Regions from separate parts of the Clostridioides sp. ES-S-0108-01 genome, predicted to be linked through region 1. Evidence: riboswitches for the same ligand, from Rfam matches in the RefSeq annotation. Region 1 holds a riboswitch; the other holds the start of a gene.
The links. A riboswitch is a leader RNA that binds a small molecule or an ion and turns the genes downstream of it on or off. The one in region 1 is predicted to bind cobalamin.
Positions count from the first base shown of each region.

Region 2: it holds a riboswitch for cobalamin, as region 1 does, so the genes downstream of both, IR152_RS09950 (ABC transporter substrate-binding protein) here and IR152_RS15515 (energy-coupling factor ABC transporter permease) in region 1, are expected to answer to the same signal.

Region 1 covers NZ_JADGMN010000019.1:56,671-61,988, reverse strand. The annotation lists gene IR152_RS15525 (AAA family ATPase) at 1-510, shown strand, start outside; gene IR152_RS15520 (nitric oxide reductase activation-like protein) at 524-2,299, shown strand; cobalamin riboswitch at 2,431-2,624, shown strand; gene IR152_RS15515 (energy-coupling factor ABC transporter permease) at 2,808-3,560, shown strand; gene IR152_RS15510 (energy-coupling factor ABC transporter substrate-binding protein) at 3,550-3,834, shown strand; gene cbiQ (cobalt ECF transporter T component CbiQ) at 3,837-4,535, shown strand; gene IR152_RS15500 (energy-coupling factor ABC transporter ATP-binding protein) at 4,528-5,318, shown strand, end outside.
Region 2 covers NZ_JADGMN010000009.1:4,666-9,983, reverse strand. The annotation lists gene IR152_RS09960 (ABC transporter ATP-binding protein) at 1-1,076, opposite strand, end outside; gene IR152_RS09955 (FecCD family ABC transporter permease) at 1,079-2,104, opposite strand; gene IR152_RS09950 (ABC transporter substrate-binding protein) at 2,176-3,306, opposite strand; cobalamin riboswitch at 3,539-3,721, opposite strand; gene IR152_RS09945 (dihydrodipicolinate synthase family protein) at 3,773-4,666, opposite strand; gene IR152_RS09940 (fumarylacetoacetate hydrolase family protein) at 4,746-5,318, opposite strand, start outside.

The sequences.
Region 1 (5,318 bases):
GATGCTATAGTTGTAGTACATTCAGCTTTAGATTATAGAAGAATAATTGATGTACCTGGATATGAGAGAGTCAATCTACATCCAGCAACAAGATTTATTGGAACTATGAATTATGAATATGCAGGAACAAAAGAGCTTAATGAAGCACTAGTATCTAGATTTATGGTGATAGATATTCCTTCTATAGAAGAAGATAAGTTAATGATGATTTTAAAAAATGAATTTCCAGATGCTGATGAAAAAAAATTAATACACTTTGCAGGCATATTTTTAGATTTACAATTGAAGTCTCAAAATGGTGAGATATCTAGCAAAGCTATTGACTTACGTGGTCTTATGGCATCTCTTAAGACTATAAGAAGAGGATTAAAACCAACTCTTGCAATTAATATGGGACTTACAGGAAAGACTTTCGATATATATGAGAAAGAAATGGTTGGAGATGTAATTAAAACTAGAATACCTAATAAATGGGAGAGTATAGATGTATTTCCAATAAGTCATATTTAATATAGGTGAGATTATGAAATGGATATATGATGATTATGAATTTGAAAACAGAGCAAATAACTTATCTTGGACAATAGCTGGAGATTACAATGAAAGTATAGATATATCAGAAAAAGATTATTCTTCAAAAGAAGTAGGTTTATATTTTGCAATAATTGCAGGTGCTAGAAGAAAATATGTAGATTGGGGCATAGTGAAAAAATACCTTACAAATAGAATACGAAAAGGATATGATAAAGATATTATACTGGGTCTGATTCAAGTTATATTAAATACAATAGTTGAAGAAAAGGCTATTAAAGATAGACCAGGGATAGAAGATATAAGAAAAAATGCTTATAAAGATATTGTTTCACGTTTTACCAAAATACACAATGACAATATTATGGATAAAATTAAATATGCCTTTGTACTTTACAATATGGACAAGCATCCAGCATTAGACAGCCTAACTAGAAGAATAGTTAATGACATAAGAAATATAGATACAAATAAAGATATTATGGAGATTTTAAAGTCCTTAGATGTAATATATTTAACTTACTTTGAGTATATATTAAATGGAGAAGAAAGTAGTTCTACATATGATGAAAGTAATGTAAAAGATGTTGACGTAAATTTTGATACATTTGCTGACTTTATGTATGAAGAACTTTATAGTGATGAAGAAGAAAATATTATTGAAAGTGATATAGACTCTATATCTTCATCTATTCTTATAGAAGGAGTAGGAGATTTTGAGGATTCTCAATCTAGTAATTCAGCAGACAGGGTTATATATGTTGATGAAGAGACTGCAAATAAAATATATTCAAAAATAGAACATTATTATGGGAAAACTTATTTGAGTAAAGGTGAAATTAAAAAGATTGAAACACAAAATTGTAGAAATGTTCATGAAGGGTGTAGAATACACTTTACAGATGGAGTTCTTAGAAGTGAGTGTAATAATGTATTCCAGTTAAAATATGTAACAAGGCAAAAAGAAAATAATTTAGGGAAATTTAGAGAACATGCTAGAATGTATAGACAGCAGATAAAGAGATTAAAAGAAAGTTTAGCTAGAATTTTGATAGAAGAAAATGCTAAAACTAGAGTATACTCTGATTGTGGCACTATATTAGCAAATAGAGCCTGGAGAGTTGGTAGAAGTAATAATAATAAAATATTTTATAAAGATATAGAAAATGAAAAAGGAAAATATGTTATTGATATATTATTAGATGCAAGTGGCTCTCAAAGCAGGAATCAAGGAAATGTAGCAATTCAGGCGTATATAATCGCAAATGCCCTAACAGTAGTTGGTATACCAAATAGAGTTATGGGATTTTCTAGTTTTTTGGATTATACAATATTAAAAAGATTTAAAGATTATGATGATAGTTTAAAAAATAGCGAAAATATATTTGAATACTTTTGTGCTGGTAATAATAGAGACGGTTTGGCTATAAAATCTATATGTAGTGGTCTAATAAATAGAGATGAAGAAAATAAAATTTTGATAGTTCTTAGCGATGGAAGGCCAAATGATGTAAAGATAGGAAAAAATAGTGAGAGAACCTTAAGGGGAGAAAAAGCTTATAGAGGTATAGTTGGTTTGAGAGATACAGCCAATGAGGTAAGAAAGGCTAGAAAACAAAATATATTGGTATTAGGAGTATTTACAGGAAAAGAATCAGAACTTGAGGCTGAAAGATTAATATATGGAAATGATTTTATATATTCTAGAGATATAACTAGATTTTCTGATGTGGTTTCAATGTATTTAAAGAAGATAATTAGAAATTAATCAAAATTATAAAAAATAATTTATATGCATAAAAATATAAAAATAAATAAAATTTGTGAAAAACATAGAAATTTTCACAGAAAAGGTATACAATGATTTATATAGAAATGATTTAAGAATAATTTAAAAATTAAATATATAATATTATAGGTTCTTTAAGTAAGATTAATAGGGAAAAAGGTTAAATTCCTTTACAGTCCCCGCTACTGTGATGCAGACGAAACTTTTGTTAGCCACTATGATGATATATTTTTATATTTCATGGGAAGGAAGAGAAGTAGGATGAAGCTAAGTCAGGAGACCTGCCTAAAATATTAAAGTAATTTCTTCGGGGATGGAGAAAGTTTCTTATAATAATTATGCAGATATATTTATTTTATGTGTTTGTATTTGGATTTTCGGAAATTGGAAGCCTAACCATCGAGTTAGGCTTTTTTATTTTATTAGGTAAATCAGACATATATTATTTATGTTTTAATTATTGGAAAAGGAGAGAGGGGATACTAAAATGAAACAGAATATCAAGTTAGGGGTTATCACTGCACTTATGTTAATCATTTTAACTCCAGTTACGTCAAATGCAATGCATATAATGGAAGGTTATTTACCAGTAAAATGGTCTATAGCATGGGGAGTTATATTTATACCATTTTTCTTAGTAGGACTCAAATCAATAGGTAAAATAGTAAAGCAGGACCCTAAAAAGAAAGTATTATTAGCACTATGTGGAGCATTTGTATTTGTATTATCGGCACTAAAAATACCTTCAGTAACAGGAAGTTGCTCACATCCTACTGGAGTAGGTCTTGGAGCAATAATGTTTGGACCAAGTGTAATGTTTGTTCTTGGAACGATAGTTTTAATATTCCAAGCGTTACTATTAGCACATGGAGGAATAACTACCTTAGGAGCGAACGCTTTTTCAATGGCTATTGTAGGGCCAATTATATCATTCTTAATATTTAAAGCATTAAAGAAAAAAGACGGAAATAATGCAATGCCAGTATTTCTTGCAGCAGCAATAGGAGATTTGGCTACATATACAATAACTTCGATACAGTTGGCACTGGCTTTCCCAGATCCATCAGGTGGAGTGATGGCTTCAGCAATTAAATTCTTAGGAATTTTCTTTATGACTCAAATACCAATAGCAATAGCAGAAGGTATTCTTACTGTAATTGTATATAATTTAGTTACAGAAAATGGAGAAAAAAGTATACTAGAAAATAGTGATAAAGGAGTTAAAGCTAATGAGTGCTAAAACAAAGACGAAAACTAATATATTACTACTTTTATTAGTAGTGGCTCTTATCATATTCCCATTGCTTGTTAACTCAGGTGCTGAATATGGAGGGGCAGATGGTCAAGCTGAAAGTGAAATTACTAAGATAAATCCAGATTATGAGCCATGGTTTAGTAGTCCATATGAGCCACCAAGTGGAGAAATAGAAAGTTTATTATTCTCTGCACAGGCAGCTCTAGGAGCAGGTGTAATAGGGTACATACTAGGTCTTCAAAGAGGAAAGAGAAGTTAATTATGCTTATAATTGATAAATATGCATACACAAATAGATTAAGTAAAGTAAATCCAAATAAAAAAGTAGCCATAGGAGTAATCTTTCTGATTGCTTCTATGGTAATAAAAAATATATTTGTTTTAAGTGGAATTATGATTTTAATGAGTATTCTAGTTGTTTGTGTGGCTGGAATAGATTTAAAGAATTATTTAAAATTACTCAGAATACCAATGTACTTTTTATTTCTTAGTGTAGGAATAACCCTTGTAAATATATCTTTTAATAAGGCAGACTTATTATACAGCTTTGAAATTTTTAGTTTCAATGTAGGAATATCAAAGGCATCTATTGACACGTCCATTCACGTGTTATTTAGGGCTATGTCTTGTTTGACTTGTGTGTACTTTTGTATACTTACAACACCTTTTAATCAGTTAATATTCTTCTTTAGAAAACTGCATTTACCTGATACTTTTGTTGAGCTATCAATGTTAATATATAGGTTTATATTTATATTTCTAGAAGAATTTTCAGAAATATATAAGTCACAAGAGCTAAGATTTGGGTACATAAATTTAAAAACTTCATATAAATCCTTAGGAATTCTTGGAAGTATGCTGTACAAAAGACTTATGACAAGGTATGATGATATGTGTATATCATTAGACATAAAATTGTATGATGGTAAATTTCACATAGTAGGGGATAATGATGTTTAAAATAAATAATTTAACTTATCAATATGAAAAGAATGCCAATGCATTATTAAACATTAATATGGATTTCTCAAAAGGAAATGTTATAGGTATAATAGGTTCAAATGGTTCAGGAAAATCAACATTATTTATGAATTTAATGGGTATATTAAAACCTACATCTGGAGAAATTCTTTTTAAAGAAGAAAAATTAAAATATGATAAGAAAAGTTTGTATAATCTTAGAAAAAATGTGGGTATTGTCTTTCAAGACCCAGAAAAACAAATTTTTTATTCAAAAGTATATGATGATATAGCATTTGCAATGAGAAACATTGGTATGGATGAAAAAACAATTAAAGAGAGAATAAACAAAGCTCTAGTAGCTGTTAATGGAATAGATTTTATAGACAGACCAGTACATTTTCTTAGTTATGGTCAGAAAAAAAGGGTAGCGATAGCATCAGTTATAGCAATGGAAAATGAAATTATATTGCTTGATGAGCCTACAGCTGGCTTAGACCCAGTAAGTACTAGGTCTATTGTAGACATAATAAAGGGATTAAATAAAGATAATATAAAAATAGTAATATCCAGTCATGATATGAACTTAATGTATGAAATATGTGATTACATATATGTATTGGATAAGGGGATTTTGATTGATGAAGGAAAGGCAGAAAATGTATTTATAAATGAAAATAATATAATACAAGCTGGCTTAGAATCCCCATGGTTGGTAAAAGTACATAAAAATATGAATTTACCTTTATTTAAGAAAGAAGAAGATTTGTATAAGTATTGGAA
Region 2 (5,318 bases), on a different contig from region 1:
ACTTTTTTATTTAACTTCAAAGCCTCTTTTATAATATCTATATTCCTTTTGTTTATTTCACCTATATTAAATCCAGTATCTATTATAACCTTAGAATTACTTAGGCTCTTAATGGCCAAATCGAAATTCTCATCACTTATCAACTCAAATGGCTTTTCTGTAAACATCTTTATGCCCATAGTTCTACCAATTTCATAATCAATATCATTTTCATGTATTATTCCAGAGTATAGACCTATACCTTTTTTAGTAAAAACTCTATAAATTGGTGTAGCTTTACCACCACCACCAATTATAAAAACTTCATTTTTAGATTTATTACTAATCTCTACCGCACCTAATAGACTATTGAAATTTTTATCATCCAATTCATAAAGTGAATTTATGATATCTTCATCCACTACATCTTCAGGTTGCCCATAAGCTATGACTTTATTATTCTTTATAAGAGCAACTTTATCACAACTTTTTAATGCTATATCTATTTCATGTAAGGAAAGTATTACTGAAATTGATTTTTCCTTACTTAATTTTTTTAGTATGTTTATAAGCTCTAACCTATGTTTTATATCTAAGTGAGTTGTCGGCTCATCCAATATAATTATTTCTGGCTCTTGAACTAAGGCTCTTGCAACCAATACTTTTTGTTTTTCTCCATCACTTAGTTCATCAAAATATCTTTTTTTTAAGTGTAGTGCATCTACAGATTCTAATGCTTCATCTACCAGTATTAAATCTTTTTTAGATAAACTACCAAAAAATCCTGTATATGGATACCTTCCTATATTAACTATATCTTGTACAGTCATTAAATCACCTAATAATCTATTTGTAAGCACTAAAGCCATTTTTTTCGATAATGCCTTTCTTGATATATGATTTACATCTATGTCATTTAAATATATATCCCCTTTTATTGGCGTTATAAGTTTAGATAAAGACCTCAATATAGTAGTTTTTCCAGCACCATTACTTCCTAAAAGACATAATATTTCTCCATTTTTTACCTCTATATTTATATCACTCACAACTACTTTTTTATTATATCCTACACTTAAATTATTAGTTCTCAACATATCTAAGTCCTATCCTTCCTTTTCATCAATAGCATTACTACAATCGGTGCTCCTAACAAAGATGTTATTGTACTTATTGGTAACTCTACTGGTGACAAAATTACTCTTGATATTAAATCACAAAGGGCTGTAACTATACTTCCTAAAAAGATTACTACTGGTATTAGTACCCTATTATCTGACGTCTTAAATATCAATTTTGAAATTTGAGGCACTGCAAGTCCAATAAATCCTATAGGTCCTGCAAATGCCGATACTATTGCTGCCAATATACTAGATATAAATACTATAAAAACTCTAAAAAATTTTATATTTATACCAATACTTTTTGCATACTCTTCTCCTAATAAAAAAGCATTTAAAGGTTTTATTATGAATATAGTCATCAAAAGACCTAACATACCAACTATTATAAGTATTTCTACCTTTTCCCATGTAAATCCAGAAAAGCTTCCCATAGACCATATAGTAAATTCTTTTAGTTTCTCACTATTTGCAAATGATTGTAATACGTTTGTTATACCACTACACACATATCCAGTCATAATTCCTATTATTAAAAGAGTTGTTATATTCTTTACCTTATTTGCAAATAAAATGACTATAGACATTACAATTAAAGCTCCTACAAATGCTGCTACAAATATACTCATTGAATTTATACTCTCAAATCCCAATGTGTATCCTCCCAAAATCATAAGTGCTACTGACAAAGTAGAACCTGAAGATACACCTAATATATATGGTTCAACTATTGGATTCTTAAAAAATATCTGTAGTAAAATACCAGATACTGCTAAGCATGCTCCACCTACCATAGTTGCAAGTACTCTAGGAATTCTTATATTATATATTATTTTATAATGCTCTGTATTATCCATACCTCTTAATACAACATCTATTATTTCTTTCAGCTCAATTTTTACAGAGCCAAATGCTACACACACTAAAAAAGTAAGTATCATACTTATAATTAGTCCTATAAATACTGTAGTATTCTTTATTCTCATTTTATTGATAAAATCCATTTATATACTCCTCTTAACAACCTATATTAACTAAAATCCATAAAACTCATCTTTTAGTGTCGTCTTCTATATTATTTATCATAATTTATATAATGTTTGATTTTTTCACCTGTAGTACCTGGATGAAACATCTCAATTAAATCTACTATTAATTCATCAGTCTTATCTACTGATTGATAATAATCTGGAGCAAATACCCATAAGTTACCATTTTTTACAACATCTAAATCAGCCAATATAGGTGCGCTAGATTTTATAAAGTCTAAGTTTGGTGTATAATCTGAACTTGATGAGTATACAAATATATCTGCATCTTTTGCAACTTCATGTAATTGTTCAATGCTTACTCGTCCTTCATTTGAATCTATTGAAGCACATGCATTTATTCCACCAGCCATTTTTATCATATTATCTACATATGAATCTTTAGGCGCTATATAAGCATTTCCTTCATATACAGATGCCCATACAACTTTAGGCTTAGCTTTGTTCTTTATTTTTTCACTTACTTCTTCTATCCTTTGTACTGTTTTATCTAGTTCACTAGTAGCTATATCTTCTTTATCATAAAAGGCAGCTATCAAACTTGTCCACTCCATTCTTCCAAATGGATTTTGCTCTTTATATTCATTATCTACAACATAATTAAGCCCTAATTCTTTTAGTTTATCAATAAATTTTGTATCAGCTTCTGATAAACCACTACTCACTATAGTTAAATCAGGATTTAAGTCTACTATTTTTTCATAATCTGGTGCTAAGTTTGAACCAACATAATGTATCTTTCCATCCTTCATTAAATCTTTAATTTCTTTTATAGTCCAATATTGTTCTTCTGTTGTCACTGCTTTTATACTATCTAGTTCTCCTATTGTTCTTAGAGAACAAGCTTGTGTTGTGGATGCTATTAGTACATTATCTACAGGTGTTCTAACTATATTAGAATTTTTATACTTTTTAGGAATTTTAATCTTCTTAGGAATTAAAATTAGTTCTCTATTATCTCCATCAGTCACTTTTTTAATTCCATCTTCTAAATCCTCAACACTAAATCCACTTGCATATTTTAATTCTAACTTTTTACCACTACTAACTTGTGTATTATCTTTATCATTTTTACTGCATCCTATAAGACCTCCAACTAAAAAAACTACCATAACAATTAAAAAAAACTGCTTTAAAACATTTACCTTAAATTTCATCTCTTTCACTCCAATATCTTATTTTTTATGAGTGGCTAAAAAACTTTAATAATATATACTTTTTTAAAATATATCTTATTAAAATTATCTTAAAGTCATCTTTAATAAGTATAACCTTTTAATAAAATAAAAAACTTCTCCTAACTTAGAAAGGAGAAGTCTTATATATCAACTTTACAAAAAATGAATTGATATTTTCATTTTATTATAAATTACAATTTCCACCCTAAATTGAACCTATGTAATACTGGGCAGGTCTCCTGACTCACGGCTTTCCCTCTATCATCCTTCCCAAAATCTCTTACAAATCTCAGTGGATTTTGATTTCGTATCCGTATACAGTAGCGGGGGCTGTAGTGAATTTTCATCACTTTCCCTATTAAACTAATCTAGTACCCTAGTATTATTTAATTTAATTTTTGTTAAGATAATTGTAGTTTATTGTTGGCAACTTTGCAAGGTTGATTTAGCATATATTTAATTCATTCATCAATTTTTTAATCTCACATACTTGATTTTCATTTGGTTTTATAAAAGGAGCAGTCATATAATCACTTACTTTTAATCCTCTAATATTCATAGCTTTTTTCATTGCTGGTATAAATGGGTTTGTTATTGAATAAAAATCCATTGCTTTATTAATATATTTTTGAATTTCTATAACCTTATCCATATCTCTATTATTATAAGCTTCAGCCCATTTAGAACAAACTTCTGGAATTAAATTTGATAGTCCCCCTATACAACCAGCTCCTCCAGACATTAGATTATGTATAAAATTTTCGTCATAACCACTATATATCTTAAACTCTGGGAACTCTGCTTTCATAGTATTTATTAACTCTCTGGTATGTCCCATCAAAGTTACTGTATCCTTATATCCAACTATATTTTTATGCTTTCTCACAAGTCTTAGTGCAAGTTCTGGACTTAAATCATAGCCAGTTCTATCTGGATAATTATATAAATATATTTCTGCTTCTGTATTTTTAGCTATTTCACTATAAAACAATTCAATACTATCATCATCAAGAGAGAAATAATAAGGGCTTATTATCATAACTCCATCTGCTCCACTATTATGTGCATAATTTGAAAGCTCTATAGATTCATCTACACACATACGGCTTGTACCTATAAACACTTTTACTCTCTTATTTACATAACTAGTTACTAAATCTATAAGTTCTTTTTGCATATCCATAGACATATTAAAGAACTCTCCAGTACTTCCCATTATAACTAGTCCATCTACACCTCCATCTATAAGATAGTCGTATACTCTTTTATTTCCTTCTTTATCTAAATTTCCTTCTTCATCAAATATTGTAACAACCGGTGTCAAAAACTCTGCTTTCATAATTTAAACTCCTAAAATTTATTTTAATATGTTCATTAATACATTAGACTCTGTCTTAACATTGATTACATTAAAACATTTACTTAATGTAATTTTTTAAAATTCCAATACTCTCAATCTCACATTCAATTACATCTCCACTACTCATATATCGAGGAGGTGAAAAGCCCATCCCTACTCCAGAAGGTGTTCCAGTAGCTATAATGTCTCCAGCCTCTAAAGTCATACCTTTTGAAAGTTCTGAAACTATGTCTGAAACGTCTGATATGAACAGCTTTGTATTAGAACTTTGTCTTTCTTCACCATTTACTCTACTACATACCTTAAGTTTTATAGGAAAAGGAACTGCACTTTTATGTAAGATACATGGACCTAAAGAAGTAAATGTATCTAATCCCTTTCCTCTAAACCATTGAACGTGCTCTTTTTGCAACTTTCTAGCAGAAATATCATTTATAACAGTGTAACCAAAGATATAATCTTCTACCTCTTCTTTTTTAATATTAACACCTGTTTTACCTATTACTACTCCAAGTTCAACTTCATAGTCTAGTTGTTTATTTATATCAAAATGACCATCTATCTCATCTTCTGGTCCTATTGCTTTCGTTACACGTTTTGTAAAATAAACCGTTTTTTGAGGTTCTTCAAA